3 regions of the Labrys sp. HAY1-8F genome follow, and region 1 is predicted to be linked to each of the others. Evidence: riboswitches for the same ligand, from Rfam matches in the RefSeq annotation. Region 1 holds a riboswitch; each other region holds the start of a gene.
The links. Region 1 has a riboswitch for cobalamin ahead of ACR9ZN_RS13285 (aromatic ring-hydroxylating oxygenase subunit alpha). Riboswitches for the same ligand answer to the same signal wherever they lie in the genome.
Positions count from the first base shown of each region.

Region 2: linked by a shared signal. The riboswitch ahead of ACR9ZN_RS15545 (ABC transporter substrate-binding protein) and the one ahead of ACR9ZN_RS13285 (aromatic ring-hydroxylating oxygenase subunit alpha) in region 1 are both predicted to bind cobalamin.
Region 3: linked by a shared signal. The riboswitch ahead of ACR9ZN_RS04500 (TonB-dependent receptor plug domain-containing protein) and the one ahead of ACR9ZN_RS13285 (aromatic ring-hydroxylating oxygenase subunit alpha) in region 1 are both predicted to bind cobalamin.

Region 1 covers NZ_JBPGWZ010000002.1:915,015-925,390, forward strand. The annotation lists gene ACR9ZN_RS13275 (ribonucleoside-diphosphate reductase subunit alpha) at 1-1,821, shown strand, start outside; gene ACR9ZN_RS13280 (ribonucleotide-diphosphate reductase subunit beta) at 1,950-3,065, shown strand; cobalamin riboswitch at 3,318-3,523, shown strand; gene ACR9ZN_RS13285 (aromatic ring-hydroxylating oxygenase subunit alpha) at 3,641-4,885, shown strand; gene ACR9ZN_RS13290 (FAD-binding oxidoreductase) at 5,047-6,126, shown strand; gene ACR9ZN_RS13295 (hypothetical protein) at 6,128-6,433, shown strand; gene metH (methionine synthase) at 6,854-10,376, shown strand, end outside.
Region 2 covers NZ_JBPGWZ010000002.1:1,405,156-1,415,680, reverse strand. The annotation lists gene ACR9ZN_RS15560 (acyl-[ACP]--phospholipid O-acyltransferase) at 1-3,243, opposite strand, end outside; gene recQ (DNA helicase RecQ) at 3,518-5,374, opposite strand; gene ACR9ZN_RS15550 (CobW family GTP-binding protein) at 5,645-6,613, shown strand; cobalamin riboswitch at 6,722-6,952, shown strand; gene ACR9ZN_RS15545 (ABC transporter substrate-binding protein) at 7,144-8,202, shown strand; gene ACR9ZN_RS15540 (FecCD family ABC transporter permease) at 8,204-9,226, shown strand; gene ACR9ZN_RS15535 (ABC transporter ATP-binding protein) at 9,223-10,026, shown strand; gene ACR9ZN_RS15530 (class I SAM-dependent methyltransferase) at 10,062-10,525, shown strand, end outside.
Region 3 covers NZ_JBPGWZ010000001.1:982,878-993,402, reverse strand. The annotation lists gene ACR9ZN_RS04535 (Re/Si-specific NAD(P)(+) transhydrogenase subunit alpha) at 1-982, shown strand, start outside; gene ACR9ZN_RS04530 (NAD(P)(+) transhydrogenase (Re/Si-specific) subunit beta) at 993-2,429, shown strand; gene ACR9ZN_RS04525 (AraC family transcriptional regulator) at 2,649-3,434, opposite strand; gene ACR9ZN_RS04520 (MFS transporter) at 3,540-4,796, shown strand; gene ACR9ZN_RS04515 (hypothetical protein) at 4,906-5,181, opposite strand; gene ACR9ZN_RS04510 (hypothetical protein) at 5,676-7,133, opposite strand; gene ACR9ZN_RS04505 (Ros/MucR family transcriptional regulator) at 8,152-8,616, shown strand; cobalamin riboswitch at 8,778-8,974, shown strand; gene ACR9ZN_RS04500 (TonB-dependent receptor plug domain-containing protein) at 9,087-10,525, shown strand, end outside.

The DNA.
Region 1 (10,376 bases):
TCGGGAACGCTGCGCGCCCAGCTCTCCTCCTGCTTCCTGACCACTGTGTCCGACGACCTCGAAGGTATCTTCAAGGCGGTGAAGGACAATGCGCTGCTCGCCAAATATTCCGGTGGCCTCGGCAATGACTGGAGCAATGTGCGTGGGCTCGGCGCCCATATCAAAGGCACCAATGGCGAAAGCCAGGGCGTGGTGCCCTTCCTCAAGGTCGCCAACGATACCGCAATCGCCGTCAATCAGGGCGGCAAGCGCAAGGGCGCGGTCTGCGCCTATCTGGAGACCTGGCATGTCGACATCGAGGAATTCCTCGATCTTCGCAAGAACTCCGGTGACGACCGCCGCCGCACCCATGACATGAACACCGCCAACTGGGTGCCGGATCTGTTCATGGAACGTGTGGAACAGGATGGCCCCTGGACCCTGTTCTCACCGGACGAAACGCCGGACCTGCACGACCTCTACGGTCCCGCCTTCAAGGTCGCCTATGAGGCGCATGAGGCACGCGCCGCGCGCGGCGAGCTCCGCGTCTTCAGGCAGATCCGGGCCATCGATCTCTGGCGCAAGATGCTGACCATGCTGTTCGAGACCGGGCATCCCTGGATCACCTTCAAGGACCCCTGCAACATCCGCTCGCCCCAGCGTCACGTCGGCGTGGTACATTCCTCGAACCTGTGCACCGAAATTACGCTGAACACCTCCCATGACGAGGTTGCCGTGTGCAATCTCGGCTCGGTCAACCTCGCTGCCCATGTCGACGCCGACGGCCTGATGTTCGACAAGCTCAAGGCGACGGTGACGACGGCGATGCGCATGCTCGACAACGTCATCGACATCAATTTCTACACCATTCCCGAGGCACGGCGTTCCAACCTCAAGCACCGGCCCGTCGGTCTCGGCATCATGGGCTTCCAGGATGCCCTGCAGGCCCTGCGCCTGCCCTATGCCTCCGAAGCCGCCGTGCGCTTTGCCGACGAGAGCATGGAAGCCGTGTCCTTCCATGCCATCTCGGCCTCAACAGACCTGGCGGCCGAGCGCGGTCGCTACCCCAGTTTCGATGGCTCGCTGTGGTCGCAGGGCGTCCTGCCGATCGACTCGGTCGGCCTGCTGGCCGAGACGCGCGACAACGTGGCCTTCGACACCGGCACGACCCTGCCCTGGGACGCCCTGCGCGAGCGGGTGAAGACCGTCGGCATGCGCAATTCCAACACCATGGCGATCGCGCCGACGGCGACGATCTCCAACATCTGCGGCGTGTCCCAGTCAATCGAGCCGGCCTATCAGAACCTCTTCGTGAAATCGAACATGTCGGGCGATTTCACAGTGGTGACCTCGGCCCTGGTCCACGATCTCAAGGCACGGGGCTTGTGGGACGAGGTCATGATCTCCGATCTCAAATATTTCGACGGCTCTCTCGGCCAGATCGATCGCATCCCCGAAGAGCTGAAAGCGCTTTACGCCACCGCTTTCGAGATCGACACCGCCTGGCTGATCGAAGCCGCGGCGCGCCGGCAGAAGTGGATCGACCAGGCCCAGTCGCTCAACCTCTATATCGCCAATCCCTCCGGCAAGAAGCTCGATACGCTCTACCGCCTGGCCTGGAAGCGTGGCCTGAAGACGACCTATTACCTGCGCTCGCAGTCGGCCACCCATGTCGAGAAATCGACGCTGAAGGGCACCGACGGCAAGCTCAACGCCGTCTCTGCCACGGTGCCGCAAGCGGCCGCGCCGATCCTGATCGAGACTCAGCCGGAAACACTGCAGTCGGAAGCGTGGGGCAAGGCCTGCTCCATCCACGACCCCGACTGCGAAGCGTGCCAGTGAGCCGAGAACGAGGTGCGATTTTTCCCTTTCGCGCCTTGCTTTCCAACTCTTTGTTTTGACGCGTTTTCTTAAGCGAAAAGTCTATCAACTTTTCTGGAAAACGCTCTGAGGATAAGAAAACGATGACGATGCTCGACTGGTCCGAACCCACCTCGCCCGCAGCCCAGCTTCCCCTGCCACAGAGCACGGCGGATGCGACCGGCCTCGGCGCGATCGACCGCAAGGGCGGCCGTGTCACGGTCGACGAGAAACGGATGATCAATGCCCGCGCCGACGTAAACCAGCTCCTGCCGCTCAAATACAAATGGGCCTGGGAGAAATATCTCGCCGGCTGCAACAACCATTGGATGCCGACCGAGGTATCGATGCAAGCGGACATCGCGCTGTGGAAGTCCAAGGACGGCCTGACGCAGGACGAGCGGCGCATGCTCAAGCGCAATCTCGGCTTCTTCGCCGCCTCCGAGAGCCTGGTCGCCAACAATATCGTCCTGGCGATCTACCGCCACCTCACCAACCCCGAATGCCGGCAATATTTGCTGCGCCAAGCTTTCGAGGAGGCGGTGCACACCCACACCTTCCAATATATCGTCGAGAGCCTCGGGCTCGACGAGGGCGAACTCTTCAATATGTATCGCGAGATCCCCTCGATCACCGACAAGGCGGCCTGGGCGCTCAAGCATACCCAGCATCTCGACGATCCCGATTTCAAGACCGGCACGCCGGACGCCGACCAGGCCTTCCTGCGCGATCTCGTCGCGTTCTACGTCATCTTCGAGGGCATGTGGTTCTATACCGGCTTTGCCCAGATCCTCTCGCTCGGCCGGCGCAACAAGATGGTGGGGATCGCCGAGCAGTATCAGTACATCCTGCGCGACGAGAGCATCCATCTAAACTTCGGCATCGACGTGATCAACCAGATCAAGATCGAGAACCCGCATCTGTGGACGCTGACCTTCCAAGCCGATCTCCAGCAGATGATCCGCGAAGCCGCTGAACTGGAGGCCGCCTATGGCCGGGACACCATGCCGCGCGGCTTCCTCGGCCTCAACGCGGTGTCCTGCGAACAATACATGCATTTCATCGCCAACAGGCGCTGCGCCCAGCTCGGGCTCATGCCGGTATTCCCGGACGTGGAGAACCCCTTCCCCTGGATGAGTGAGGCGATGGACCTGAAGAAGGAGAAGAACTTCTTCGAGACGCGTGTCATCGAATATCAGAACGGTGGCGCGCTGAGCTGGGATTGAAGGCACGCTTTCGAGGTCTTCGGAACAAATCGGAGGAAAGCTGGGATGGGGCATCATGACCCCTCATCCAGATTTCAGATTCCAACATCTCGAAAGGAGTGGGACAGGTTGCTCCATCATCCCCCGCCATGCGGGGAATGATGGACATTCAATGTCTCCTTCCCGACCTTCCTTCCTCAAGCTCTCGGTGACAATGTCCTGAACACACCATCATCCGTCGCATCGCCTCTAGTCGGTGCGCCGACTCGATGTATTCTAATCCTCATTCGAGGTGCCGGTTCGCCCCCAAGGCGGACTGGAGAATTTGGGAAGCCGGTCTGAATCCGGCGCTGCCCCCGCAACGGTAGAGGAGAAGATCGCGGCAGGTGCCACTGGGTCGGGAAGACCTGGGAAGGCGTCGCGATCGGGCCGGAAGGCCGCTCCTGAGCCCGGAAACCAGCCGCGAAGGAAACCGACGGACGCGGTGGGCGTTCCGGGAGGAGGTTTGGCTGCGCCTTTTCACCGGCGCGGATCGCCGAGCCGCTTTCCCATCCCGCTGCCAAGTCAACGCATTGGTTGTCACGCGGGATTTTGACATGACAGCGCATCAGGACATGTTGGGCCGCCTCCGGACCCATCAACCGGGCACCACGCTCGAGGGCAAATTCTACACAGACCCGGAGTACTTCCGGCTGGATATGGAGAACATCTGGTACCGTGAATGGCTGTTCGCGGGCCATGATTGCGAGCTCGGCAAGCCGGGCAGCTATTTCACTCTCCAGGTCGGCGACTATCCGGTGATCGTGCTGCGCTCCGGTGACGGCGCCATCCGCGCCTTTCACAATTCCTGCCGGCACCGGGGATCACGGCTCTGCGCGGCCGAGCGCGGCAGCGTCGCCAAGCTGGTCTGCCCCTATCATCAGTGGACCTACGAGCTCGACGGGCGCCTGCTGTTCGCCCGCGACATGGGCCCCGGCTTCGACGCCGCGCAATATGGGCTGAAGCCCGTGCATTGCGAGAGCGTGGCCGGCTATATCTGGATCTGCCTTGCCAAGGAGGCACCCGATTTCGAGACCTTCCGCGCCGGCGCCATGCCCTATCTGGCACCGCATGGCCTGAAAAACACCAAGGTGGCCTTCGAGAGCACCATCGTCGAAAAGGGCAATTGGAAGCTGGTGTGGGAGAACAACCGCGAGTGCTACCACTGCGCGGGTAATCATCCCGAGCTTTGCCGTACCTTCCCAGAAGCCCCGACGGTGACGGGTATCCAGGGTGCCGACAAGGATCCGCTCATCGGCCAGCATTGGCGGCGTTGCGAGGAAGCCGGCCTGCCCAGCACCTTCAGCATTTCCGGTGACGGCCAGTTCCGCATGGCCCGCATGCCGCTGCTGCGCAATGCCGCCAGCTATACGATGTCGGGCAAGCCGGCGGTGCAACGCCCCCTCAGCCCGACGATCGAAGAAGGCAATATCGGCGCCCTCCTGCTCTTCCACTATCCCACCACCTGGAACCACGCGTTGGGCGACCATGCCGTGAGCTTCCGCGTGCTTCCCATCGGGCCGAAGGAAACCCAGGTCACCACCAAATGGCTGGTGCACAAGGATGCGGTCGAAGGGGTCGACTATAATCTCGATGAACTCACCTATGTCTGGCAGATGACCAACGACCAGGACCGCCAGATCGTCGAGGAAAACCAGCTCGGCGTCTCTTCGCCCGTCTACACGCCCGGACCCTACGCCCCCGAACACGAGGGTGGCGTTATGCAGTTCGTCGAGTGGTATCGCAACGCCATGGAAGCGGCGCTGGGTAACGACGGCGTCCGCCTGCGCAGCGTGGCCTAGCGCCTTTTCACCCTCCCCTGGAGGGGGAGAGTCGGACGAAGTACGGGGTGGGCTGAGAAACACAGCAGCCGGTGAAAATCACCCCACCCCGACTCTTCGCGTCGACCCTCCCCCTCCAGGGGAGGGTGTTAGCGAAACCGACATATACAAGGGCAGACATCATGCCGATCGCTACACAAAAATTCAGGCATATCGACGAAACGCCGCCCTGGAACGATCAGAGCCAGGCGCTCGAATGCGTTTCGATCATCCATGAGGGCCGCGACGTCGCGACCTTCACCTTCCGCGCCGCCGAACAAGGCTGGTTCCGCTACGAACCGGGCCAGTTCATCACGCTCGAAATCCCGGCCGAAGCCGGGCCGGTGCTGCGCACTTATACGCTGTCGTCGAGCCCTTCCCGCCCGCTTTCTATCAGCGTCACCGCCAAGGCGCAGGCCTCCAGCATCGGCACGCGCTGGATGCTGGACAACCTCAAACCCGGCACGCGGTTGAAGGCCTACGGCCCGCTCGGCCAGTTCAGCTTCTCTCGTCATCCGGCGGAAAAATACCTCTTCATCTCGGCCGGATCCGGCATCACGCCGATGATGTCGATGACCCGTTTTGCCGAAGACCACGGCGCCGCCACCGATATCGCTTTCGTCAACTGCGCACGCCGGCCGGGCGAGATCATCTTCCGCAAGGAGTTGGAGCGCATGGCCGGACGCATGCAGCGCCTGCGCCTCGCCTGGATCGTGGAAGAGACCGAGGCCCATGAAGCCTGGACCGGCTTCCAGGGTCGGCTCAACGCTCCGGCCCTGCGCTTGATCGTACCGGATTTTCGCGAGCGCGAAGTGTTCTGCTGCGGCCCCGCGCCTTTCATGGCAGCGGTCAAGGACATGCTCGAAGCCAATGGCTACGACATGCGCCGCTATCATGAAGAGAGCTTCCAGCCGGCCGAAACTCCAATGGAGGACATCGGTGCGGACGAAGCCCTTGCCGGCGAAGCCAGCGTGGCCTTCACCAGATCCGGCATCGAGGTGCCGGCCTCCAGCCGCGAGACCATTCTCCAGCTCGCCCGCGGCGCCGGCCTCAACATTCCGACCGGTTGCACAATGGGCCTGTGCGGCACCTGCAAGGTACAATGTCTGTCGGGGGAGACCGCCATGACCCACCAGGGCGGCATCCGCGAGGAGGAAATCGCCGCCGGCCTGGTGCTGGCCTGCTGCACCCGGCCGCTCGGCCGTGTCGAGATCGAGGCTTGAGATGACGATTGCCGCGCAGAACACCGTCGACGTCGACGCCGCCATCGTGCACTCCATCCTGGAGGCTTCTCGGGACGAAGGTCCGACACTGCCAGAAGAGCGAGCCCGCACCTTGATGCTGGCCTGGATCCTCAGCCGCGAAGACGGTGCGGACCTGGCCAGGGAAGCCGTCGATCTGAAAGTCCTGCTGCTCGAGGCCTCGATCCCGGACAATCCGCTGCTGCCGCATCTGAGCAGCCTGCTCGACGAGGTGCGCGATCATGTCGGTCGGCGACGAGGCCGGCGGCGTTTGCGGGCAGATGCCTAAGCCAGCCAGATATAGCAGAGGCTAGAGGGCGGACGACACATCCATAGGCGCGGGATCAAGGCGAAAAGCGCAATAATATCCTCCCCTCGAGGGGGAGGGTCGACCCATAGTGTCGGGGTGGGGTGAACTTCTTCGCAAGAACCGCCGCTTTTGTCGGCAACGGGGCGGATAATCACCTCACCCCGGCCTTCCAGGCCGACCCTCCCCCTCCAGGGGAGGGTAAAGAATTGAGGCCTCGCTGCCTTGAGCCAGCGCCTATGGACGTCTCGTCCGCCTCTTCCCCTCCATGTATCTCACTCGCATCCCAGCATCATCAGACAGAAAACCGGCGCTTCCGGGATAGTTCACCTTGACCTCTCTTTTCTCAGCGCTATCATATAAGGATATCTTGATATCGTAATTCCGTTATAGGAGCTTGTGATGAGCGCTCCGGTCGAAGCCCTGTTCGCCGCGCCTGCCCCAACCGATCGGGGCGCGGAGATCCTCGCCGCCCTTACCGCCGCCGCGCGCGAGCGCATCCTGATCCTGGACGGCGCGATGGGCACGCAGATCCAGGGGCTCGGCTTCGAGGAGGACCATTTCCGGGGTGAGCGCTTCGTCGGCTGCGACTGCCATCTCAAGGGCAACAACGACCTTCTCACCCTCACCCAGCCTGCCGCAATCGAGGCGATTCATTACGCCTATGCCATGGCCGGCGCCGACATATTGGAGACGAACACCTTCTCCTCCACCTCGATCGCGCAGGCCGATTACGGCATGCAGGAGGCGGTCTACGATCTCAATCGCGATGGTGCGCGCCTCGCCCGCCGAGCCGCAATCAAGGCAGAGCAGCAGGACGGGCGCCGGCGCTTCGTCGCCGGCGCGCTTGGCCCAACCAATCGCACCGCCTCCATCTCGCCGGACGTCAACAATCCCGGCTATCGCGCCGTCAGCTTCGATGACCTCCGGATTGCCTATGCCGAGCAGATCCGCGGCCTCATCGACGGCGGCGCCGACATCATCCTGATCGAGACCATTTTCGACACGCTCAACGCCAAGGCCGCCATCTTCGCCTGCGAGGAAGTGTTTGGCGAAAAGGAAGTGCGCCTGCCCGTGATGATCTCGGGTACCATCACCGATCTCTCCGGCCGCACCCTCAGCGGACAGACACCGACGGCGTTCTGGCATTCGGTGCGGCATGCCCGACCCTTCACCATCGGCCTCAACTGCGCGCTCGGCGCCAATGCGATGCGGGCGCATCTCGACGAGATCTCCACGGTCGCGGATACCTTCGTCTGCGCCTATCCCAATGCCGGCCTGCCCAACGAGTTCGGCCAGTATGACGAGAGCCCAGAGGCGATGGCGGCGCAGATCGAGGGCTTTGCCCGCGACGGCCTGGTCAATATCGTCGGCGGCTGCTGCGGCTCGACGCCGGAGCATATCCGCGCCATCGCCGAAGCGGTCGGCCGGCACGCGCCGCGCCCGATTCCAGAGATCGAACCCAAGATGAAGCTGTCGGGGCTCGAGCCCTTCACGCTCGACGCGACCATCCCCTTCGTGAATGTGGGCGAGCGCACCAACGTCACCGGCTCTGCCAAGTTTCGTAAGCTCATCACCGCCGGCGACTATGCGACCGCACTCGACATCGCCCGCGACCAGGTCGCCAATGGCGCCCAGATCATCGACATCAACATGGACGAGGGCCTGATCGATTCCGAAAAGGCCATGGTCGAGTTCCTCAACCTGATCGCCGCCGAGCCGGACATCGCCCGCGTGCCGGTTATGATCGATTCCTCGAAATTCTCAATCATCGAGGCCGGCCTGAAATGCGTGCAGGGCAAACCGCTGGTCAATTCGATCTCCATGAAGGAAGGCGAGGAAGCCTTTCTTCACCATGCCCGCCTGGTGCGGGCCTACGGCGCGGCCGTGGTGGTGATGGCCTTCGACGAACAGGGACAGGCCGATACGCTGGAACGCAAGGTCGCCATCTGCAGCCGAGCCTATAAGCTCTTGACGGAGCAGGCGGGCTTCCCGCCCGAGGATATCGTCTTCGATCCCAACATCTTCGCCGTCGCCACCGGCATCGAGGAACATAACGGCTATGGCGTCGCCTTCATCGAGGCGACGCGGCAGATCAGGACCACCCTGCCCCACGCCCATATTTCGGGCGGGGTATCCAATCTCTCCTTCTCGTTCCGCGGCAATGAGCCGGTGCGAGAGGCCATGCACGCCGTGTTCCTCTACCATGCCATCCAGGCCGGCATGGACATGGGCATCGTCAATGCCGGGCAACTCGCCGTCTATGAATCCATCGATCCGGACTTGCGCGAAGCCTGCGAGGATGTCGTGCTCAACCGGCCCTCGCGCGGGGCGCTGAACCCGACCGAACGCCTGCTCGAACTGGCCGAGCGTTTCCGTGGCGCCGCCGGCAAGGAAGCCAAGGAAAAGGATCTCGCCTGGCGTGAGTGGCCGGTCGAGCAGCGCATATCCCATGCGCTCGTCAATGGCATTACCGAGTTCATCGATGCCGATACCGAGGAGGCGCGTCTTGCGGCCGCACGTCCCTTGCACGTCATTGAAGGGCCACTGATGGCCGGCATGAACGTGGTTGGCGATCTCTTCGGTGCAGGCAAGATGTTCCTGCCGCAAGTGGTGAAGTCGGCTCGTGTGATGAAGCAGGCCGTCGCCAGCCTCCTGCCCTATATGGAGGCCGAGAAGCTTGCCAATGGTGGCACTGGCGAACGCCAGAGCGCCGGCAAGATTTTGATGGCGACCGTGAAGGGCGACGTACACGACATCGGCAAGAACATCGTTGGCGTCGTGCTCGCCTGCAACAATTACGAGATCATCGATCTCGGCGTGATGGTGCCGTCGGCAAAAATCCTCGAGGTGGCGCGCCAGGAGAAGGTCGACATCATCGGGCTGTCGGGCCTGATCACACCCTCGCTCGACGAAATGGTGCATGTCGCCGCCGAGATGGAACGCGAGGGCTTCGACATCCCCCTGCTGATCGGCGGCGCCACTACCAGCCGCGTCCATACCGCCGTGAAGGTGCATCCGCGCTATGACCGTGGCCAGGCCGTCTATGTGACGGATGCGAGCCGCGCCGTCGGCGTCGTCTCCAGCCTGCTGTCCCCCGCGAACAAGGCGGGCTATGTCGAAACCGTCCAGGCCGAATACGCCAAGGTCGCGGCGGCGCATGCCCGCAGCGAGGCCGACAAGCTGCGCCTGCCGCTCGCCAAGGCCAGGGCCAACGCCCACAAGGTGGATTGGACAGGCTTCACGGCACCGAAACCATCCTTCCTGGGAACACGGGTCTTCGAGAACTACGATCTCGCCGAGCTTTCGCGCTACATCGACTGGACGCCGTTCTTCCAGACCTGGGAACTGAAGGGGCGTTATCCCGCCATCCTGTCCGACGAGAAGCAGGGAGCGGCTGCACGCCAGCTTTTCGACGATGCCCGGGCCATGTTGGCACGCATCATCGCGGAGAAATGGTTCCAGCCAAAAGCCATAATCGGCTTCTGGCCGGCGAATGCCGTCGGCGACGATATACATTTGTATACGGATGAGAACCGCAGCCGGAAGCTCGCAAGCTTGCACACCCTGCGCCAGCAGCTCACCAAGCGCGACGGGCGGGCAAATGTCGCCCTCTCCGACTTCGTTGCCCCTGAAACGAGTGGCCAGGGCGACTATCTCGGCGGCTTCGTGGTCACGGCCGGCATGGAAGAGGACGAGATCGCCAAGCGCTTCGAACGCGCCAATGACGACTATGGCTCGATCATGGTTAAGGCCCTGGCCGACCGTTTCGCCGAGGCTTTCGCCGAACGCATGCATGAGCGCGTCCGCAAGGAGTTCTGGGGCTATGCGATCGACGAGAACCTGGCCCCCGACCAGCTCATCGGCGAACCCTATCGCGGTATCCGCCCTGCCCCGGGCTATCCCGCCCAGCCCGACCATACCG
Region 2 (10,525 bases), 490 kb from region 1:
GGCCTGCTTGTGCGGCGTGATCAGCACCAGCCGCTCGCCCTTGCGCGGATCGGGGGTCGCCAGCACGGCGACCGGGCTCTCCGGCCACAGATCGGCGAGCATCGACTCGACCGCGGCGAGCGAAACCATCTCGCCGCCGATCTTGGCGAAGCGCTTGGCGCGGCCCTTGATGGCGATGAAGCCCTGCGGGTCGATGGTGACGATGTCGCCGGTGTCGTACCAGCCTTCCTCGGGCGCGGTGATCTCGCCTGGCTGATCGGCCTTGAGATAGCCCAGCATCACATTGGGGCCGCGCACATGCAGGCGCCCGCCTTCCTCGATGCCCGGGATTTCCTCCAGCCGCGTCTCCATGTCGGGTAGTGCCCGGCCGACGGTGCCGTTCTTGTTGAACATCGGCGTGTTCAGCGCCAGCACCGGCGAGGTCTCGGTGACGCCATAGCCCTCCAGGATGCGCAGACCGAACTTCTCGTTATAGGCCCGCCGCGTCTCCACTTTCACCGGCTCAGCGCCGGCCACGACATAGCGCAGCGAGCGGAAGTCGTAGGGGTTGGCCATCTTGGCATAGCCGGCGAGGAAGGTGTCGGTGCCGAACAGGGCGGTGGCGTTGGTGCCGTAGATCAACTCGGGAATGATGCGATAGTGCAGCGGTGTTGGGTAGAGATAGAGCCTGACGCCGTTGACGAGCGGCAGGATCATGCCGCCGGTCAGGCCGAAGGAATGGAACACCGGCAGTACGTTGAAGACGATGTCGCCGGGGCCGAAATCGATGCGGGCGCCGACCTGCGCGATGTTGGAGAGAATGTTGCGGTGCGACAGCACCACGCCCTTTGGTGCCCCCTCCGAACCCGAGGTGAACAGGACGGCGGCAGGGGCGTCCGGCGCGGGCTTGGCATGGGCCCGTCCGGCGCCGAGGAGGCCCCTCAGCTTGTCGGCGGTGCCGACTTCGGCGCGCACATCCTCCAGCCAGACGAAGCGGACATGCGCCTCCATCGCGGCCACGACGTCACCGAGCCGGCCCTTCTCCACGAAGGCGCGGGACGATAGCACCGTCTTCACCTGCGCGGTCTTGCAGGCCGAGATCAGGTTGGCCTGGCCGGCCGAGAAGTTCAGCATGGCCGGAAGGCGACCGATCGACTGCAGGGCGAAGAAGGTGACGGCGACGGCATTGGCGTTGGGCAGGAGCACGCCGACATGTTCGCCAGGCGCTGTGAAGGCTTCGAACTTGCGTCCGAGGACGTTGATGCCGATGAGCAGGCGCTTATAGGTGAGGCTGCCGCTGACCGGATCCTCCAGCACCACCCGCTTGCGGCCATATTTGTCGGCAGCCGCCACCAAAGCGCGGAAGAGATCGGTGTCGACGGAACTCGTCTTGTAGATGAGGTCCGACATCACGTCGTAGAGGGCGGCGCCGGCGGCCTGGCGGCGTTTCTTGCCGCGCAGGGTCTCGTCGATCGTGAGGCGTGTCGGCTCGGTGAAGGTCACCGTCACCTTCGGGAACCAGCGGCGCGAGACCTTGTTGGCGTCGAGCCTGGTAAAGGGCGTGCGCTCCAGGCCGTCGATACGCATGGGCACGATGTCGGCATGCGACTTGTCGGCGATCAGGCCGGCACCGTCATAGACCTTCATCAAGGCGCCGGTGACGGTGAGCCGCCCCTCGGGGAAGATCACCAGGGTTTCGCCGGCCTTTACAGCATTGATCAGCCCGCGCGTCGCCATCGGCTTGGTGGGGTCGAGCGGATAGGCCCGGCAGATCTTCAGGAAGGGCTTGACCCACCAGGCCTTGGCGATTGTGTGATCGATGGCGAACACCGGGTCCTTGTCAAGCAGGGCCAGGACCAGGCCGGCATCGAGAAAGCTGACATGATTGATCGCGATGATGCGATGGGGTGTCGGCGTCTCCAGGTTCTCGATGCCCTTGACCTCGAGGCGATAGATCAGCCGGTAGAGCAGCAGGATGAGGTCACGGAAGCGGCTCATCGGCAGGACGTAGAGCAGGACGATGCCGGCGATGATGTTGAGGATGGCGATGCCCAGAAACGCGACCGGCGTGGTCAGGCCGAATTGGGATTGCAGCAGGGAGAGGCCACCGGCGCCTGCGACCATGAATATGGCGGTGATCACGTTGCCGCCGGCGATGACGCGGGCCCGTTCATCCTTGGGAGCCCAGTGCTGTACGGCGGCGTAGGCGGGAACGATGAACAGACCTGCTGCGACGGCAGTCAGGATCAGCACGAGCGTGGTCTGAATGCCGTTGGCGCTGGCAAGGTAGCTCATGACGCCCAATGGCACTTCGGAGCGCGTGGTCGCGAAGGCGATCACCGCTACGACAAGGCAGAACACGCCCATCAGGATGCAACCGATCGGCGAGAGCAGCAGGATGATGCGGCCGGCGGCGAGGCGGGCCGCCAGGATCGAACCGAGGGCGATGCCAATCGAGAAAGCGGTGAAGAACAGCGAGTTCACCGTATTGTCGCCGCCGATGACATCATGGGCGAGCGATGTCGTCAGGGATAGGATGACAATGCCGATCAGCCAGAACCAGGCTACGGCGAGCGATCCGATCAGGAGCTTACGGTCGGCTGCGACCAGGCGGACCAACTGGTAGCTGGAACGCACGACATTCCAATCGACCTTGAGGTCCGGCGCCGCTTGTCCCGTCGGTGGAATTGCGCGAGCGAACCACCAGCACGCCACGGCGATCACGATCATGACGCCGGCTACCAGCGGGCTGGGCAGATCGGGTGCGACGATATTGGCACCGAGTGTGCCGATCAGGATCGAAAGAAAGGTACCGGCTTCGATCAGGCCATTGCCGGCCGGCAGTTCTTCAGGCGCGAGATGGTCGGGCAGGATGCCGTATTTGACTGGAGTGAACAGGGTTCCCAGGACCCCCATCGCCAACATGCTGAAGAGCAGCACGGGAACCGAATGCATCGCGAAGCCGACAGCAGCGATGGCAATGATGACAATCTCGACCAGCTTGATGCGTTGCGCCACGACGGCCTTGTCGTAGCGGTCGGCCATCTGGCCCGCCAGACCGGACAGGATCAGCCCCGGTGCGACCAGCAGGGCGCTTGCCAGGGAAACCAGGCTGTTGCTGCCTTCCATCGGCGCCGTCTGGGCGATGCCGTAGACAGCCAGGACGATCAGGGCCTGTTTGATGAAATTGTCGTTGAAGGCGCTGAAGAACTGGCTCCAGAACAGGGGCCAGAAGCGGCGGGCGGACATCAGCGATGCGAGCATCGGCGTGGTTCCTGGATGGGCGCGTACCGGGCGCGGGAGAATCGCATTTAAGTTAGCGTTCGTTCACTAACTTAAAATGTATGGTAAACGGCGTCAAGGCGGGGGAGGTTGGCGCAGGTCCGGCATGTGCGCCGCTGCACAATGGCTGGAGCCATCGGTATCGCGTGGCCATCCTAGAGCAAAACGCGTTCAAGTGTGAACGCTTATTTCCTCTAACTCTTTGTTTCGACGCGTCTTTGCAATTCTTGGTGATCCCGTCTCTTCGCAAAACGCTTTAGCCTTCGCGCCTGACGACTTCCAGGAAGAGTTCGCCGTAGCGCTCCAGCTTCGCCTGCCCCACGCCCGGTAGGGCCAGAAATTCGGGCAGGGTGCCGGGGCGCTCGCTCGCCATGGCGCGCAATGTGGTGTCGGCAAAGATCATGTAGGGCGGCACGCTTTGCTCGCGGGCGAGTCGACTGCGCTCGGTGCGAAGGGCGGCGAACAGGGCGCCGTCGCGTTCCGACATCTCGACCTCACCCCGCCGAGCGCGTTTTGCCTCGGTGCTCTTGCGTGGCCGGTCGCGGCGGAAGACGATTTGCCGCTCGCCCTTGAACACGGCCCGGGCCTCTTCGGCGAGGATCAGGGCGCCATGAGCCTCGTGGTTGACATTGACGAGGCCGGCGGCGGTGAGCTGGCGCAGCACAGATTGCCAGGTACGCGCCTCGATGTCCTTGCCGGCCCCGAAGACAGGCTGGTTGTCGTGGCCGAAGCGCTGGACTTTCTCCGTGACCTTGCCGGTGAGCACGTCGATGATATGGGCGGCGCCGAACATCTGACCGGTGCGGTAGATAGCGGCCATCGCCTTGACCGCGGCATCGGTGCCGTCCCAGCTCTCGACCGGCGAAAGGCAGGTATCGCAATTGCCGCAACGGCCGGGATGGGTCTCGCCGAAATGAGCGAGGATGGCCTTGCGCCGGCATTCGGCGGTTTCGCAGATGCCGAGCAGGGCGTTGAGCTTGCCGAGTTCGACCCGCTTCACCGTCTCCGGCGCATTGCCCTCCTGGATCATGCGGCGGCGCTGTACCACATCGGCCATGCCGTAGCTCATCCAGGCATCCGAGGGTAGGCCATCGCGCCCCGCGCGGCCCGTCTCCTGGTAATAGGCTTCCACCGAGGCCGGGATATCGAGATGGGCGACATAGCGTACATCAGGCTTGTCGATGCCCATGCCGAAGGCAACCGTAGCGACCAGGCAGAGATCTTCCTCCTCCAGGAAGGCGTCCTGGTTGGCGCTACGAACAGCCACTTCCAGGCCCGCATGATAGGGTAAAGCGCGGATACCCTGCTCGTTCAGCCATTGCGCCGTTTCCTCGACCTTGGCGCGCGATAGGCAGTAGACGATACCGCTATTGCCCTTGTGCGCAGCCAGGAAGGCCAGCAATTGCCGGCGGGCGTTGTCACGCTCGACGATGGCGTAGCTGATGTTGGGCCGGTCGAAGCTGGTGGCGAAGACCTCGGCCTCGTTGAGACCGAGCCGCTCGATGATGTCGGCGCGAGTGACCGGGTCGGCCGTGGCAGTGAGGGCGATGCGGGGCACACCGGGGAAGGAAGCGGCGAGGCCGCCGAGTTCGCGATATTCGGGCCGGAAGTCGTGACCCCATTGGCTGACGCAATGGGCCTCGTCGATGGCGAAGAGCGCGATGTCGGCATCGGCGATCAGCGACTGGAAACCCTGTGTCGCCACACGCTCGGGGGCGACGTAGAGCAGGTCGAGCTTGCCGTCCATCAGGGAGCGGCGGACCTTGTAGGCTTCCTCGCGCGACAGCGAGGAATTGAGCGCCGCCGCGCGCACGCCAGCCTGTTTGAGCGCCTCGACCTGGTCGCGCATCAGGGCGATCAGCGGCGAGACCACGATGCCGACGCCGCGCCGGCACAAAGCCGGGATCTGGTAGCACAGCGACTTGCCGGCCCCGGTCGGGAACAGCACCACCGCATCGCCGCCCTCGGTGACATGGCGCACCACCGCCTCCTGCTGGCCGCGAAAGGCGCTGTAGCCGAATATGGCGTTGAGGACGGAGAGAGGATCTTGAGGAGAAGAGCGGGTCATGCCTGCAGGATGCACCTTTGGAGCCTGATTCCATTCCAGGGACATCATGGACACTTACCCGACAGGGGCCATGATTCGAAAATCTCCCGCGTCAATTTCCCACGCTGACAGGCAATTGCCGTGGAGCGGTCGCGGTCGCGAATGCCGGCAATGTGCCCTTCGGCCAGAAGGCGGGTTACACCCGCAACACCGTTGACGGTCTGCCGAGATAGAGATAGTTATGTTATAACGTTTCATACAAATGAAGCCCATTCTGGCGCCCGCGGCATCGTCATGTCCGGGGGCGCTCGCAACGGATCAAGGAATTCCGACATCATGCAGCCCGCGCCGCAGACACCCGTCACCGTCCTCACTGGCTATCTCGGAGCAGGCAAGACCACGCTTCTCAACCGCATCCTGACCGAGAGCCACGGCAGGAAATATGCTGTCATCGTCAACGAGTTCGGCGAAGTCGGCATCGACAATGATCTCGTCGTCGATACCGACGAGGAGATCTTCGAGATGAACAATGGTTGCATTTGCTGCACGGTGCGCGGCGATCTTATCCGCATCATCGAGGGTCTGATGCGCCGGCGCGACCGCTTCGATGCCATCCTGATCGAGACGACCGGGCTGGCCGATCCCGCGCCGGTCGCCCAGACTTTCTTCGTCGACGACGATGTGCGCGCCAAGACCAGGCTCGATTCGATCGTCACCGTGGTCGACGCCAGGCATCTGCTTGGCGAAATCGAGACAGCGCATGAGGCCCAGGAGCAGCTCGCCTTTGCCGATACGATCCTCCTCAACAAGACCGATCTGGTCACGGCCAGGGAACTCGAACGGGTGGTGAAGCGGATCCGCCGCATCAATCCCACCGCTACCCTCCACGAGACACGCCGCTGCGATATCGCGCTCGACAAGGTGCTGGATCGCGGTGCCTTCGACCTCGACCGCATCCTGGAAGCCGAACCCGATTTTCTTGCAGGATTCCATGACCATGAGCATGACGACCATGTCGGCAGCTTCGCCCTCGTTGCCCGCGAGCCGCTCGACCCCGGCAAGTTCATGCCCTGGCTGAACATGATCGTGCAGCAATTCGGCACCGACATGCTTCGGCTGAAAGGCATCATCGCCTTCGACGGCGATCCCCAGCGCTTCGTGGTGCAGGGTGTGCATATGCTGATCGAGGGCGATCATCAGCGCCCCTGGAAGCCGGAAGAGGAGCGCAGGAGCCGTTTGGTGTTCATCGGGCGTAATCTGCCGAAAGACGTGATCGAACAGGGGTTCCTGGCCTGTCGGGCCTAAAGCGTTTTGCTCCAGGTGAGGGAAGGCGCGTGCTGAGGCGGGAAAACAGGGCTCGCCATCGGCCGCCACCCGCTTTGCATATTCGCTTGACCGCGATCGGGACACCCCGGTAACTGTGGCACTGACGGTTCCCGTCGGGTGCGAGCCCGATGGGAGTAATAGGGAACACGGTCCGGCTTTCTCGAAGCCCATGCCGTGGCTGCCCCCGCAACTGTAGGCGGATTGCCGAGCATCCTCGTGGCGCCAAAAGCGCCATGCCACTGTGGGTGACCCCATGGGAAGGCAGAGGCAAGGCCGATATCCGTGAGCCAGGAAACCTGCCGTCATCTCGATCAATCCCATGTCACGGGCGGGGATGCCCGGAACAGGAGACAATGTGACGTTTCTTCCCGCCATCTCGGGCCGTCGCCCACCTGTTCCCTCCGCTTCGCGCCATCAGACCCTCTGCCATAGCTTGGCCTGAGGGCGTTTCCCGTTTTCGGCCCTGCGCCGAACAGCGCCATCTTCCTATCGCGAACCGAGAGAACGTCATGACTTTTCCCAAGACAAGGGCCCGCTGGAGCAAGGCCTGCTGGTCGAGCTTCGCCGTCATGCTTGCGGCCGGCTTCAGCCTGACGCTGAGCATCGATCCAGCCGCCGCCCAGGCGACCAAATATCCGCTCAAGATCACCAATTGCGGACGCACCGTCACCTTCGACCATGCTCCGCAGCGCACTGTCTCCGTCGGTCAGAGCGGTACGGAGGTTCTCTACCTTCTCGGTCTTGCCGACAAGGTGGTGGGGACGGCCGTCTGGTTCGGCCCGGTTCTGCCGGGCTATGAAGAGGCCAACGTCAAGATTCCGCGCCTGGCCGACAATGATCCGAGCTTCGAAAGCGTAATCGCCAAGAAACCCGACCTCGTGACCGCCCAGTTCCAGTGGCATGTCGGCCCCAGTGGCATCGTCGGCAAGCCCGAGCAGTTCGAGGAACTAGGTGTCCAGACCTATGTTTCGCCCGCTGATTGCGTCGGCAAGGACAATTCCAGCGGTGGCGACGGCACCCGCGGCACCCTTTTCACCATGGATCTGGTCTATCAGGAGATCAGGGAACTCGCCGAGATCTTCGACGTGCAGGAGCGCGGCTCGAAGGTCATCGCGGACCTGAAGGCACGCGAGGAAGCTGCCCGCCGCAAGATCGCCGCCGGCGATGGCAAGGTCTCGGCTGCCTTCTGGTTTTCGAGCGCCAAGGTCGATGTCGATCCCTATATGGCCGGCAAGAACAGCGTCCCAGGCTACATCATGTCCGTCCTGGCTGTCCGGAACATCGTGGAAAGCGAGGAGGAATGGCCGAGCGTCGGTTGGGAGACCGTCGCCAAGGCCGATCCCACCATCATCGTCGCCGGCAGGATGGACCGTCGCCGCTATCCCGCCGACGACATCGCCGTGAAGCTCAATTTCCTCAAGACCGATCCGGTGGCGAGCCTGATGCCGGCCGTCAAGCAGGGCCATGTCGTGGAAATGGACGTCCAGGCCATGCAGCCGAGCGTGCGTGTCGTCGACGGCATCGAGATGCTCGCCAATGCCATCCAGCGTTTCGGCCTGAAGCGTTGAGATGAACCGCGCTGTCACGCGATTGCTGGCAATCGGCATGCTGGCGCTGGCCGTGCTGGTGTTGGCGCTCTGGCTGGGCGCCGCCATCGGCGAGACGGCCATCCCGATGGAGGTGGTGGCCAAGACGGCGGCCAACCGCCTGTGGGGGGCCGGCTACATTCTCGATCGCATCGATGAAGGCATCGTGTGGAACTACAGGCTGAGCCGCGCCGTCGTCGCGGCCTGCTGCGGCGCGGCCCTGGCGCTGTCGGGTGTCGTGCTGCAGTCGCTGCTGCGCAATGTCCTGGCCGATCCCTATGTGCTCGGCATCTCGGCCGGGGCATCGACGGGGGCAGTTGGGGTCGCCATTCTCGGCCTCGGCGCAGGATTTTTGAGCCTGCCGGCCGGCGCCTTTCTCGGTGCGCTGGTGGCCTTCGGTTTCGTCGCCTTGCTGGCGATGCGATCGGGGCGCGGAACCGGCGCGGTGATCCTCGCCGGCGTGGCTGGGTCTCAGCTTTTCAATGCCCTGACCTCCTTCATCGTCACCAAGGCGGCCAATGCCGAACAGGCGCGGGGCATCATGTTCTGGCTGCTGGGCAATCTTTCGGGCGTGCGCTGGCCGGATGTCTGGCTGGCCCTGCCGATCACGGCCGTGGGGCTGCTGGTCTGCCTCTGGCACGCTCGCGCGCTTGATGCCTTCACCTTCGGCACGGAATCGGCGGCATCCCTCGGCATTTCCGTCCGGCGCGCTTATGTCGTGCTCGTCGGCGTCGCGGCGATGATGACGGCGGTGATGGTCAGCATCGTCGGATCGATCGGCTTCGTCGGTCTGGTGATTCCGCACGCCGCGCGGATGGTGGTGGGCGTGCGCAATGGGCGATTGTTGCCGGCCAGCGCCCTGATCGGCGCCGTCTTCATGATCGTCGCGGACATTCTGTCCCGAATCATCATCCCCGGCCAGGTCCTGCCGATCGGGGTGATCACGGCCCTTGTCGGCGCGCCGGCCTTCGCTCTCATCCTCAGCCAGAGAAAGGCGACGGCATGAGCCTGTCGGCACGCAATCTGTCCTGGTCGGCGGGCGGGGCCTCGATCCTGCAGGGTGTATCGCTGGAGGTTCGTCCGGGCGAGTTGCTCGGCATCATCGGCCCGAATGGCTCGGGCAAGACCAGCCTGATGTCCCTGCTGGCCGGTATCCGCCGCCCGCAGGGCGGCGAGGTGTTGCTGTCGGGCCAGCCACTCCACGCCTTGGCTCGCCGCGAAATCGCGCGCCGGATCGCTCTGGTCGAGCAACAGGCCGAGACGGCCGATCGCATTACCGCCCGCCAGGCCGTGGAACTCGGGCGGACGCCGCATCTGGGTGCCTTCATGCCCTGGTCTGGCAAGGACGATGCCATCGTCGACCTCGCACTGGAGGAGGTTGCCATGACCAGCCTTGCCGCTCGCCTGTGGCATACGCTCTCGGGCGGCGAGCGCCAGCGCCTCCACATCGCCCGCGCCTTGGCGCAACAGCCCGAAATCCTGCTTCTCGACGAGCCCACCAATCATCTCGATATCGGCCACCAGATCGGCCTGCTGCATCTGGTTCATCGCCAGAACCTCACTGTCGTGGCGGCCCTGCATGATCTCAATCATGCGGCGATGTTCTGCGATCGGGTCGCGCTGATGCAGGCGGGGCGGATCGAGGCGATCGGTCCTCCGTCCGAGGTGCTGACGGCTTCGCGCATCCAGTCGGTCTTCGGTGTCGCCGCTGAGGTTGTCCACGACGGTACCGGTGGCTGTTTCATCCGCTATCGGCATCCGGATCTTCCAGTGCCGCGGCCGGGCTGGGTCGCGGCTGCGTCATGACGCGGGCTCAACCGACAGATGAGGAGGGCCGACGGATGACGGGCGCCAGTTCAGCGAATTTCGATCTCAAGGAAGAGATCCGTGATTATTGGTCGAGGCGTTCGGAAACCTTCGACCGCGCCTTCGGGCATCATATTCCCGAAGGGCCGGAATTCGAGGCCTGGGCCGCGGCGATCCGCGATCATCTCGGTACCGAACCGCGCCGGATCCTCGATCTGGCTTGTGGGACGGGCGAGATCACCAAGCTGCTGCTGGCGCTCGGCCACGAGGTCACGGCCCTGGATTTCTCCGAGGCCATGTTGGCGGTGGCCCGTCGCAAGCATGCCGGCCGGCAGCGCCTGCGCTTCCGGCTCGGCGACGCCGAGAACACCATGGAACCGGAAGGCGCCTATGACGCGGTCGTCTGCCGGCATCTGGTCTGGACACTGACCGAGCCGCAGAAGGCCTTTGCCGATTGGTATCGCGTGCTGAAGCCGGGCGGCAGATTGCTATTCTTCGA
Region 3 (10,525 bases), on a different contig from region 1:
CGTTCGGCCTGAAGTCGCCGAGCAGATTGAGTCGATGGGTGGCGAGTTCCTCTTCCTCGATTTCTCCGACCAGCAGGATGGCGCTTCGACGGGTGGCTATGCCGCGCCCTCATCGCCCGAATTCCGGGCCAAACAACTCGAGCTGTTTCGCGCGCAGGCGCCCGAGGTCGATGTCGTCATCACCACGGCCCTGATCCCCGGCCGCGACGCTCCGAAGCTGTGGACCGCCGACATGGTGGCGGCGATGAAGAACGGCTCGGTCGTGGTGGACCTTGCCGCCGAACGCGGCGGCAATTGCGACCTGACCGTGCCGAACGAGAAGATCGTCAGCGAGAATGGCGTCACCATCGTCGGCTATACCGACTTCCCCAGCCGCATGGGCGCGCAGGCTTCCGAGCTCTACGCCAACAATGTCCGCCACTTCATCGCCGACCTGACACCTGCCAAGGACGGCATCATCAACCACAATATGGAGGATGACGTGATCCGCGGCGCGACCGTCACGCGGGATGGTGCCATCACCTTCCCGCCGCCGCCGCCCAAGATCGCGGCCATTGCCGCGCAAAAGCCGAAGGAGAAGGCCAAGGAGCTGACCTTGGAGGAAAAGCGGGCCAAGGAACGCGCCGACTTCAGGGCACAGACCCGCTCGCAGTTCACCCTGCTCGGCATCGGCGCCGTGCTGATGCTGATCGTCGGCCTCTATGCGCCGCCCAGCTTCCTCGGCCATTTCATCGTCTTCGTGCTGGCCTGCTTCATCGGCTTCCAGGTGATCTGGAATGTCAGTCACTCGCTGCACACGCCCCTGATGGCGGTCACCAACGCGATCTCCGGCATCGTCATCCTGGGCGCACTGCTGCAAATAGGGTTCGGATCGTGGTGGGTGATCCTTCTCTCGGCGATTTCGGTACTGATCGCCTCGATCAACGTCGTCGGCGGCTTCCTCGTCACCCGGCGCATGCTCGCCATGTTCCAGAAGTCGTAAGGGGATCGCCATGGAATACGGATTGACCACGGCGATCTATGTTGTTGCCGCCATTCTCTTCATTCTGTCGCTCGGCGGCCTGTCGGGGCAGGAGAGCGCCAAGCGCGCCGTCTGGTACGGCATCATCGGCATGGCGCTGGCGGTGCTCGCCACCCTGTTTGGCGCCGGCTCGGGCCATTTCTATCTGACGGTGGTGATGATCACCTTCGGCGCGCTGGCCGGCTGGTATGTCGCCAATCGCGTGCAGATGACGGAAATGCCGCAGCTGGTGGCTGCCTTGCACTCCTTCGTGGGCCTTGCCGCAGTGTTCATCGGCATCAATGCCGAGATCACGCTGCAGGATGTGGTCGCGGCTCATGCCTCCGGTACGACAGAGACCTTCACGGGCTTTGCGGCGGTGCTGGCGCACAAGACCTCGGCCGAGATCGCCATGCTGAAGGTCGAGGTCTTCCTCGGCATCTTCATCGGCGCGGTCACCTTCACCGGCTCGATCGTGGCCTTCGGCAAGCTGGCCGGCAAGATCGACGGCAAGGCCCAGAAATATCCTGGCGGCCATGCCCTCAATGCCGGGGCAGCGCTGCTCTGCCTGGTTCTGGGCATCGCATATTGCATGGGCGCCGGGCTGTGGGCGCTTTTGTTGATTACGCTCGCTGCCGGTTTCATCGGCTGGCACCTGATCATGGGCATCGGCGGGGCTGACATGCCGGTGGTGGTGTCGATGCTCAACTCCTATTCGGGCTGGGCGGCGGCGGCGATCGGCTTCACGCTGGGCAACGACCTCCTGATCGTCACCGGCGCGCTGGTGGGCTCGTCGGGCGCGATCCTGTCCTACATCATGTGCAAGGCGATGAATCGCTCCTTCGTGTCGGTCATTCTCGGCGGCTTCGGCGGCCAACAGCAATCGACCATGCAGATCGAGGGCGAGCAGGTCGCCATCGATGCCGACGGCGTGGCGTCAGCGCTCAACGATGCCGAGAGCGTCATCATCGTGCCCGGCTACGGCATGGCGGTCAGCCAGGCCCAGCAGTCGGTCAGCGAGCTGACGCGCAAGCTGCGCGCCGCCGGCAAGAACGTGCGCTTTGCCATCCATCCGGTGGCGGGCCGGCTACCTGGCCACATGAACGTGCTGCTCGCCGAGGCCAAGGTGCCGTACGATATCGTGCTGGAGATGGACGAGATCAACGAGGACTTCCCCTCCACCGACGTGGTCATCGTCATCGGCTCCAACGACATCGTCAATCCGGCGGCCCAGGAGGATCCGGGCAGTCCGATCGCCGGCATGCCGGTGCTCGAAGTGTGGAAGGCCAAGACCGTCTTCGTCTCCAAGCGCGGCCAGGGTACCGGCTATTCGGGCATCGAGAACCCGCTGTTCTTCAAGGAGAACACGCGCATGTTCTACGGTGACGCCAAGAAGTCGATCGACCAGCTCCTGCCCATGCTGGTCTGATCCAACGGGGCGATATCGGAATATACATGGCAAAGGTCGCTCCCGGCATACGGGAGCGACCGGAGGCTTCCTCCCGAGGAATTGCGGTGTTCGAAATTCACCGGTCCCTGGCACTGTGAAGCAGCATAGAAATTGGCCGAGGGTGCGAGGCCGTTTTCCAAGATCATCATTCAAGGCTCGCAAGAGGCCTTCGCAATATCAGGGTTTCTTGGCCTTTTTTCAGTTCGCGCGGCTGGTACGCATCCCAAGATAGGTCAGGGGCGGACTGCCGAAGGCGCGCTTGAACATGATCGTGAATGCGGCCGGGTTTTCGTAGCCCAGGTCGATCGCAACCGTCGTGACGGGCTCGCCCGCCGCCAGACGGGGCATGGCGAATAATAGACAGGCCTGCTGGCGCCAGGCCAGGAAACTGAGACCCGTCTCGAGCCGAAAAACGCGCGTGAACGTGCGCCGGCTCATGCCGAGCGCTGTGCTCCAGTCGTCGATTTGCTCGTGAATGTTCGGTCGTTCGACGAAACGTCGGCAGCGGAGAGCCAGCGGGCCGTGCGAGGGGTAATTCAGCGAAAGCGGCAGGGCCGGCATTTGCTGCATTTCATGGCGTATCAACTCCATCAGTGCGCCGGAGCGGCTATCGAGGTCGTATTCGAGTGGTAGGCTGAGCGCCTCGGTCATCAGGCTTCGCATGAACGGCGAAATGCCGACGACCTGGCAGTAGGCAGGCATGCTCGGAACCGCGTCAGGCTCGAGATACAGGCTTTGCATGCCGACCACGCCGACCATGCGAACGTGATGGGTCGTGCCGGGTGGAATCCACATTCCGCGTTGCGGAGGCATGACCCAGGTACCGTCCGGTGTCGCAAGCACGACGACGCCGGACGCGCCGGAGATCAACTGCCCGCGTCGGTGATGGTGAGGCGGGACGATGAAGCCATCCGGATAATCTCGGCCGATCGCGATAATCGGCCGGGGGATGTGATCGACGGTGTCGATATGAATGTCCCGCATGTTGGCCCACTCTCGTAGGATTTTGGCCCAACATTGGTGGCAGGCCGCATGGCCACTCGGTACGCTGCCGATCGGCCGAACACAAGCTCTCCGTTCCGATCGGCGATGGCTTTCTCCGAGGATTTTCCCGTGTCTACCCGAACTCTACCGCGTCAACATACATCCCCCCAAACGCAGACAAGGACAAAGACGGTATTCACCGTCTTGGGGGCGGCAAGTTTTTGCCATTTGCTGAATGACATGCTGCAGGCGCTCCTGCCCGCCGTCTATCCGATCCTTCAGGGCAATTTCGAACTCAGCTTCGCACAGGTCGGTTTTCTAACCTTCATCTACCAGATCACGGCATCGCTGTTTCAGCCCTTCATCGGTTACTATACCGATCGCCGGCCCATGCCATATTCCCTGCCTGTGGGCATGGCTTCATCGATGTCGGGTTTGCTGACGCTCGCCTTCGCACCCAATTATGGCGTGCTGCTGATCGGCGCTATGTTGCTCGGCCTCGGCTCCTCGATCTTCCATCCGGAATCGTCACGCATTGCTCGCCTGGCGTCCGGCGGCGCCCATGGTCTGGCGCAATCGCTGTTTCAGGTCGGCGGCAATTTCGGATCGGCGCTCGGTCCCTTGGCGGCCGCCTTCTTCGTGCTGCCTCGTGGACAGGCCGGGCTCGCCTGGTTCGCGCTCGCCGCTCTTGCCGGCATCATCATCCTGACGGCGCTGGGGCATTGGTATCAGCTCAACGGTCACGCAAAGCGGGCATCGCACAAGGCTCCCGACCATCATCCGACACTGACACGCGGTCAGGTTTCGCGGGCGATGGCCGTACTGATCGCGCTGCTTTTTTCAAAATATATCTATCTCGCCAGCTTCACGAGCTATTACATCTTCTATCTCAAGGGCAAATTCGGCTTGGCCACGCAGACGGCCCAGATCTATCAGTTCGTCTTCTTCGCGGCCGTCGCATCCGGTACCATTGCCGGCGGGCCGATCGGTGACAGGCTCGGGCGCAAAGTCGTGATCTGGGTTTCGATCCTTGGCGTGCTGCCATTCACCCTGCTGCTGCCGCATGTCGGCCTGACCGCAACCGCCGTGCTGAGCGTGATCATCGGCTTCGTGATCTCCTCAGCCTTCCCGGCGATCGTGGTCTATGGGCAGGAGCTGATGCCGGGCCGTGTGGGCATGGTATCGGGCCTGTTCTTCGGCTTCATTTTCGGGATCGGTGGCATCGGGGCAGCCGCACTCGGCACGTTAGCGGACCGGACCGGCATCGACTTCGTGTTCCAGCTCTGTGCCTTCCTGCCGGCACTCGGCATTCTCACGGTGTTGCTGCCGAACCTGCGAGGGCACGAGTCATCGCAGGCATGAGGGGCTGGCAGCGGCGCTCACTTTGCTGTGCGGCATCTGAGCCTGGAACAGAAGTTCGGGCATAAGTCCCAGGGATAGCGAGCCCACGTGCGCGAGAGCGCGCGCGGGATCACTGGTCGAAGGCTTTGACCACCGTAGATACGAAGAGGGACGTGACAAAGAGCAAGAGCACCAGTGCCCCTATACGGGCGAACAGCCGGGACGAAGCCATGAATCTGAAGCGCGAGGCGAGCCCGGCGCCGATCATGGTCCAGACGAGGCCTGCCGATGGGATGAGTACCGACAACCAGCAAAGATAGGGAAGGGCGGCCCATATCTGGCCGTCGCGCAGGTGCGGTACGATCGACAGCGTGAACAAGAGTGCCTTGGGATTGAGGAGCGTCACGAGGAAAATGTCGCGACTGCCCGATCACTGGCCAAGGCTGCATTTATTGGTGTGATTCCGGCGATAACAGCGACTGCGGCTGCTTTACGCTTCATTGTTCCTCCCTCCACTGACAATACGAAACCACACCGGCCGCAAGTCTGCTGCTTGCAGTCACAAGGCTTGTTCGGATTTCAGCGCTGTATTTATTCTTGAGTTGGCGAATTGGGACTTCTTGTTTCTGCTGCCGACATAGGGGGCCAAGAGCATTGATTGGCCACGCTAGCGTTTGCCGCGCGCAGAACATCGTCCGGTTGGACTATCGCTGTAGTTGCGATCGTCATTTTGGAAACGCCCATGGCGTGCATCCACGGCGGCATCGCTTCTCGATGCCGATCGTAAGGCCGCTAACCGCGACGGCCTGAAAAGGACGGGACACCAATACCCAGTCTGGTGTGGCACCGGCTGAAATAGCAGCCGACGCCTGACAACTCAGTGGCATGTTACGGCAGGTCTTAGATGAGCTCCATTCGATGCAGCTTTATACCAAGGCGGCGTTCGTCCGAATTGATGCCGAGCGTGTTGGGACTAATCGCGGTGTCCATGCCGATCGAAATTTCCAGTATCGAACCTGCCGGAGCCGGTGGGAGGGCAATCTGCAATTCGCACGTTTCGGCGTTTGCCAATACAATTTTCTCGGTGAGGCCGACGGGTTGTGAAGAAATAACCAGTTCCTGTGGGTGATCCGCATCCGGTACAAAGGCGCTGAGTGTCAGAACCAGTGTCGATGCCGTCCCGTCATTGCAGGCAGGTACCTGAAGAACAGCCAATATGCCGTCGCTCCAGACGCCATCCGGTTCTGTTCCGCTCCAGCCGAACACGCAATAGGGTTGGATATTCGTCGTTGCTTCGCCTCGCGAGAGCGGCGAGAGGGCAGTGGCCGTCGCGGGCGGCGGAAGCCCCCAGTTCGCCCCGAATAGACGACGCACCGGGAGACCTGGGGAAGGAAGACTTGGCGTTTGAACGGCTTGATCGAGCAGGTCCCCCCAGAAGGGAGCGCTCGAAGCCCTGCCATCGATGCGCTGAAACGGGCCAACCACGCCGGGTTCGACAAACTCCACATCGGGGTCGATCAGCCGGCTGGCGGGCTTGTCGAAATACATGGCTTCTGTCGCGACACTTGATGAAAGAGTGACGACTGCCCCAAGCCAGGGAGCCGTCATCAAGGCGTAGATGTTGTCGCGCGTAAAGCGGCTTCTGGGCAAGGCGCGATGCAGCGTCGCAAGATCGGGATTGCCAGGAGCATAGGGATGCGGCTTTAGCAGAATTTGGCGTCCGGCAGCGATCTCGTTCAATCGATGGGCAAAAGGCGTTGCGCTTTGAATGCGGCTCCCGGCAATCAGGCTGCTGTCATCGGGAACTTGTCCTGCGAACACGATTGCCTCCGGCTGGGCAGGGAGCGGCTGAATTCGGGCTCTAAGGTCTGCTGCGCCGGCAGCAATCTGTTTTGACGGAACGGATTGTTCGGCAAGCAACGTCTGGAGCACGGGATCGTTGCTGCGCATTCGCAAGAACAAATCCTCACAGAAGCGGATGGGATCAATCGAGATATCGATCAGTCTTTGTCCGTGTGCATGCAGACCACGTATGAGATTGGGAGGCATCTCGAAGCCCAGCACCAGATCAAAGGCTCGAAGCCGGGCAAGTGTCGGCATGATCAGGTTGCTGACGTCAGGGTGGGAAAAGACATGCGCCCAGCCACTTTTGTCCCGCGGCCAACCATGCCGTGCTGCGAGATCCTCGAGCAGGGTGGGGCCGCCATCCGCCAGGATCGAGACACGCTCGACCTCGACGCGAAGTGGTCGCAAAATCTGAAGGAACCGATTGTAGAACCAGTGGCCAATGACGGGATCGGCTTCCGGCATGCCGAGCACGCTGGAACGAAAAATGTCGTGGATGGTTGCTATTCTCATCGGTCTTTATTGGCCGAAAGGTGTTGCGGGAAATATAGTCGATTGGCGTAGCATTCGGTGAATTTTATCGATGCTGGAAGGTGCGGCCAATAGCAATGCAGGATAGGGATCAAGATTGGATTATCCTGGATCTTTGATCCCAGCTTTGATGGAGCATGCATATCGTCTGAAACAAGGGATGCGGTGTAGGCCAGATTCTGTATGGGAGCGCCACAACGACAGAGATGCTCGCCGACGATACAGTATCCGCTGTGTCACCATCTCGGCGCCCTGCCGGAATCATGGGATCGGTGACGCCAGCATTTTACAAGTGGAAGGCGCAATACGGCGGCATGAATGTATCGCTGGCTAGGCAGATGAAGGAATGAGAACGCAGAACTCAAACCGATGCTAGCGCATGTGATGTTCGACAATGTCGCGGAGGGATCTGGTGGGAAAGAAATGGTGACGCCCCCTGTCGCGCGGAAAGCCGTCAGCACATCCGGTCGAACCCAGGGAATGAGCGACCGGCGGGCATGTGAAGCCGTCGGTTGCGCTGCCGCCGCATGATGATCCGATGCATAACACTCGCTCCAACCACGCCACGCTTCGGGAGTGTATGCAAGTCATTGCACACGAACGCCGCCGTTTCTGCCAGGGTGCCTCTTGCGCGAGGTTGCGACCGTGGGCTTCTCCAAAGGTAGGAACGTTGCTGGCATGAACCCTGGCGGATGGGCGCGGCAGGTTGTCTGTCTTGAGGAGATTGATCTTCGTTCGAGAACGGGCCGATGTAAATCGAATGCTCTCAGACGACCCTCCTTTATCTGGATTTGTTCAAAGAGAACCGCTGGTGGCAGCAAAATCCGAGAAAACTCAAAATAGTGGTGGCGAGGACTTCGATTGTTTACGGAGCGTCCTTTACACTGGCCCACAATTGCCTGAGAATCCAAGATGGCGCAGCGATCGGGTCCACAATGCTGCGCTCATAAAGAAAAACGTCACTCACTTCGATATCAACACAACAAGAAAGTGATTGAACATGCTTGAAGAAGACACGAGTTTGCTCGACCTGACCGCCGACATCGTCTCCGCCTATGTAGCCAACAATCAGGTCGCCACAGCTTCCCTCGCGGATCTGATCCGTTCGGTGCATGGAAGCCTTACTGGTCTGAATAGTCCAAAGCCGGTTGAAGCAGACAGACCGCTGACGCCTGCCGTTCCGATCAGGAAGTCCGTCACCCCGGATCATCTGATCTGTTTGGAAGACGGTCGCAAATTCAAATCGCTGACGCGGCATCTGCGAACAGCCTATGACCTGACGCCGGTGCAGTATCGGGAAAAGTGGCGGCTACCCAGCGACTACCCCATGGTTGCACCAAACTATTCGGCTCATCGCTCTCGCCTCGCAAGGGAACTCGGCCTTGGCCAAGTGCGCCAGAAAGCCAAGAGCGAGCCACCGCCGCCTCCCGCCCCAAGCAAGGGCAGAAGGAAAAAGGCGTCATAGACGCTCGTCACCTCGGTCCAACGACGATCCCGATTCTCGCCGGCTCCAGCAGGGCCGGCGAGTACGATCCAAACCAGGTAGATGGAGCACAAGCTTTCCCTGAAATCGTCCAGGATTGCACAGGACGGGATTTCCAGTGCTTGACAGTTGCGACCCTGTCACCCTAGCGTCACGTCGACGGTTCCCCTCGGGGATAATAGGGAACGCGGAGAAGTGAGAAATCATTTCGAACCGTGGCTGCCCCCGCAACTGTAGGCGGTGAGTCCTTCGTTACATGCCACTGGGATCAGGCCCGGGAAGGCGACGAGGCGTACGACGACCCGTGAGCCAGGAGACCTGCCGTCACAATGGTCACGCGCGGTAACATTGGGCGGGGGTCCTCAATGGTGGTCGATCCACATGTCCTTATGGGACAGCGGGAGGGACTTCAATCGCAGTGACGGCCATTGGCTATCCTGCTTGAGGTCTTCATGGACTCGACTATTTCACGCCTGCAACGCGCGGTTTTGACAGCCGGCATCGTTGGGACGTCCTGCATTCTGGCGACGCATGCTCTGGCGCAGAGTACGGGAACACCGCCCGAGCCGATCGAACTGGATCCGGTCTATGTCAATTCTGCCACGCTGACGCTGACACCTGCCAGTCAGATAGGCAGTTCGGTCACGGTAATCACGGCAGATGACATCGCCAAACAGCAACGGCGCACCGTCAACGACGTACTGAGCGCCGTGCCCGGCCTCAATCTCGTGCAGTCAGGCGGCCCGGGCACCCAGACCTCCATCTTCATGCGCGGAACCAATTCCAACCATGTCAAGGTGCTCATCGACGGCATCGATGTTTCCAATCCTGCCGTTCCCAATGCTGCCGCCGATCTTGGCCAATTGCTGACCGGTGACATTGAGCGCATCGAAATTCTGCGTGGACCGCAAGGCGGACTCTATGGCGCCGACGCCATCGGAGGCGTCATCTCGATCACCATGAAGAAAGGCTCAGGCGCCCCCAAGCTGACGGCCAGTGTCGAAGGCGGATCACATGGCACGTTCAATCAACGCGCGGGAGTGAGCGGCTCGGCTTCGATTTTCAACTACACCTTCGGTATCGAGCATTTTCGTTCGACGGACACACCGGTCACGCCCTGGGAACTTCTCGTATCCGGCACCGTCGCGCGCCCCAACTACTATGACAATTACACCTATTCCGGCCGGGTCGGTGCCGATCTGACGGATAATTTCTCCGTCAACGTCATTGCCCGCTACACCAACTCCAAGCTCGGTTTCACCAGCGACGGCTATGGAGCGTGCTTTTGCGCGCCCAACCCTTCACGCACCTGGCTGTCGAACCATCAATTGTTCACGCGTGCCGAGGGTATCTGGCATTCGCTCGATAATCGCTACCGAACCATATTCGGCGTTTCCTACAGCAATCTATGGAGCCGGAACGTCTATCCGCCGGTGACCTTCACGGCGCCGAGCGCGGCAACCGGCGAACGGCTGAAGTTTGACCTGAGGCAGGAGATTGCCCTCAGCGACAATTACAAGGTGCTGCTCGGCGTCGAGCACGAGCGCTTCAGCCTGGATCTGGGAAATCTCAAGGCTTCGGATGTCGACAACGCAGCCTATGCCCAGGTGGAAGCAAACCTCTTCAAGGGCTTCACCGTGGCGTCCAACATTCGCTATGACCATTACGATAGTTTCGGCGGTCACTTCACCTATCGCATCGCCCCGACCTACACCTTCGATCAGACCGGAACCCAACTGAAGGCCAGCGTCGGCACGGGCTTCAAGGCACCGACCTTGAGCCAGCTCTATCAGAGTTTTCCAGCCTTTGGTTTCTACGCCAATCCCGACCTCAAGCCGGAAGAGAGCACCGGCTATGATGTCGGTTTCGAACAGCCCTTGTTCGATGGCGA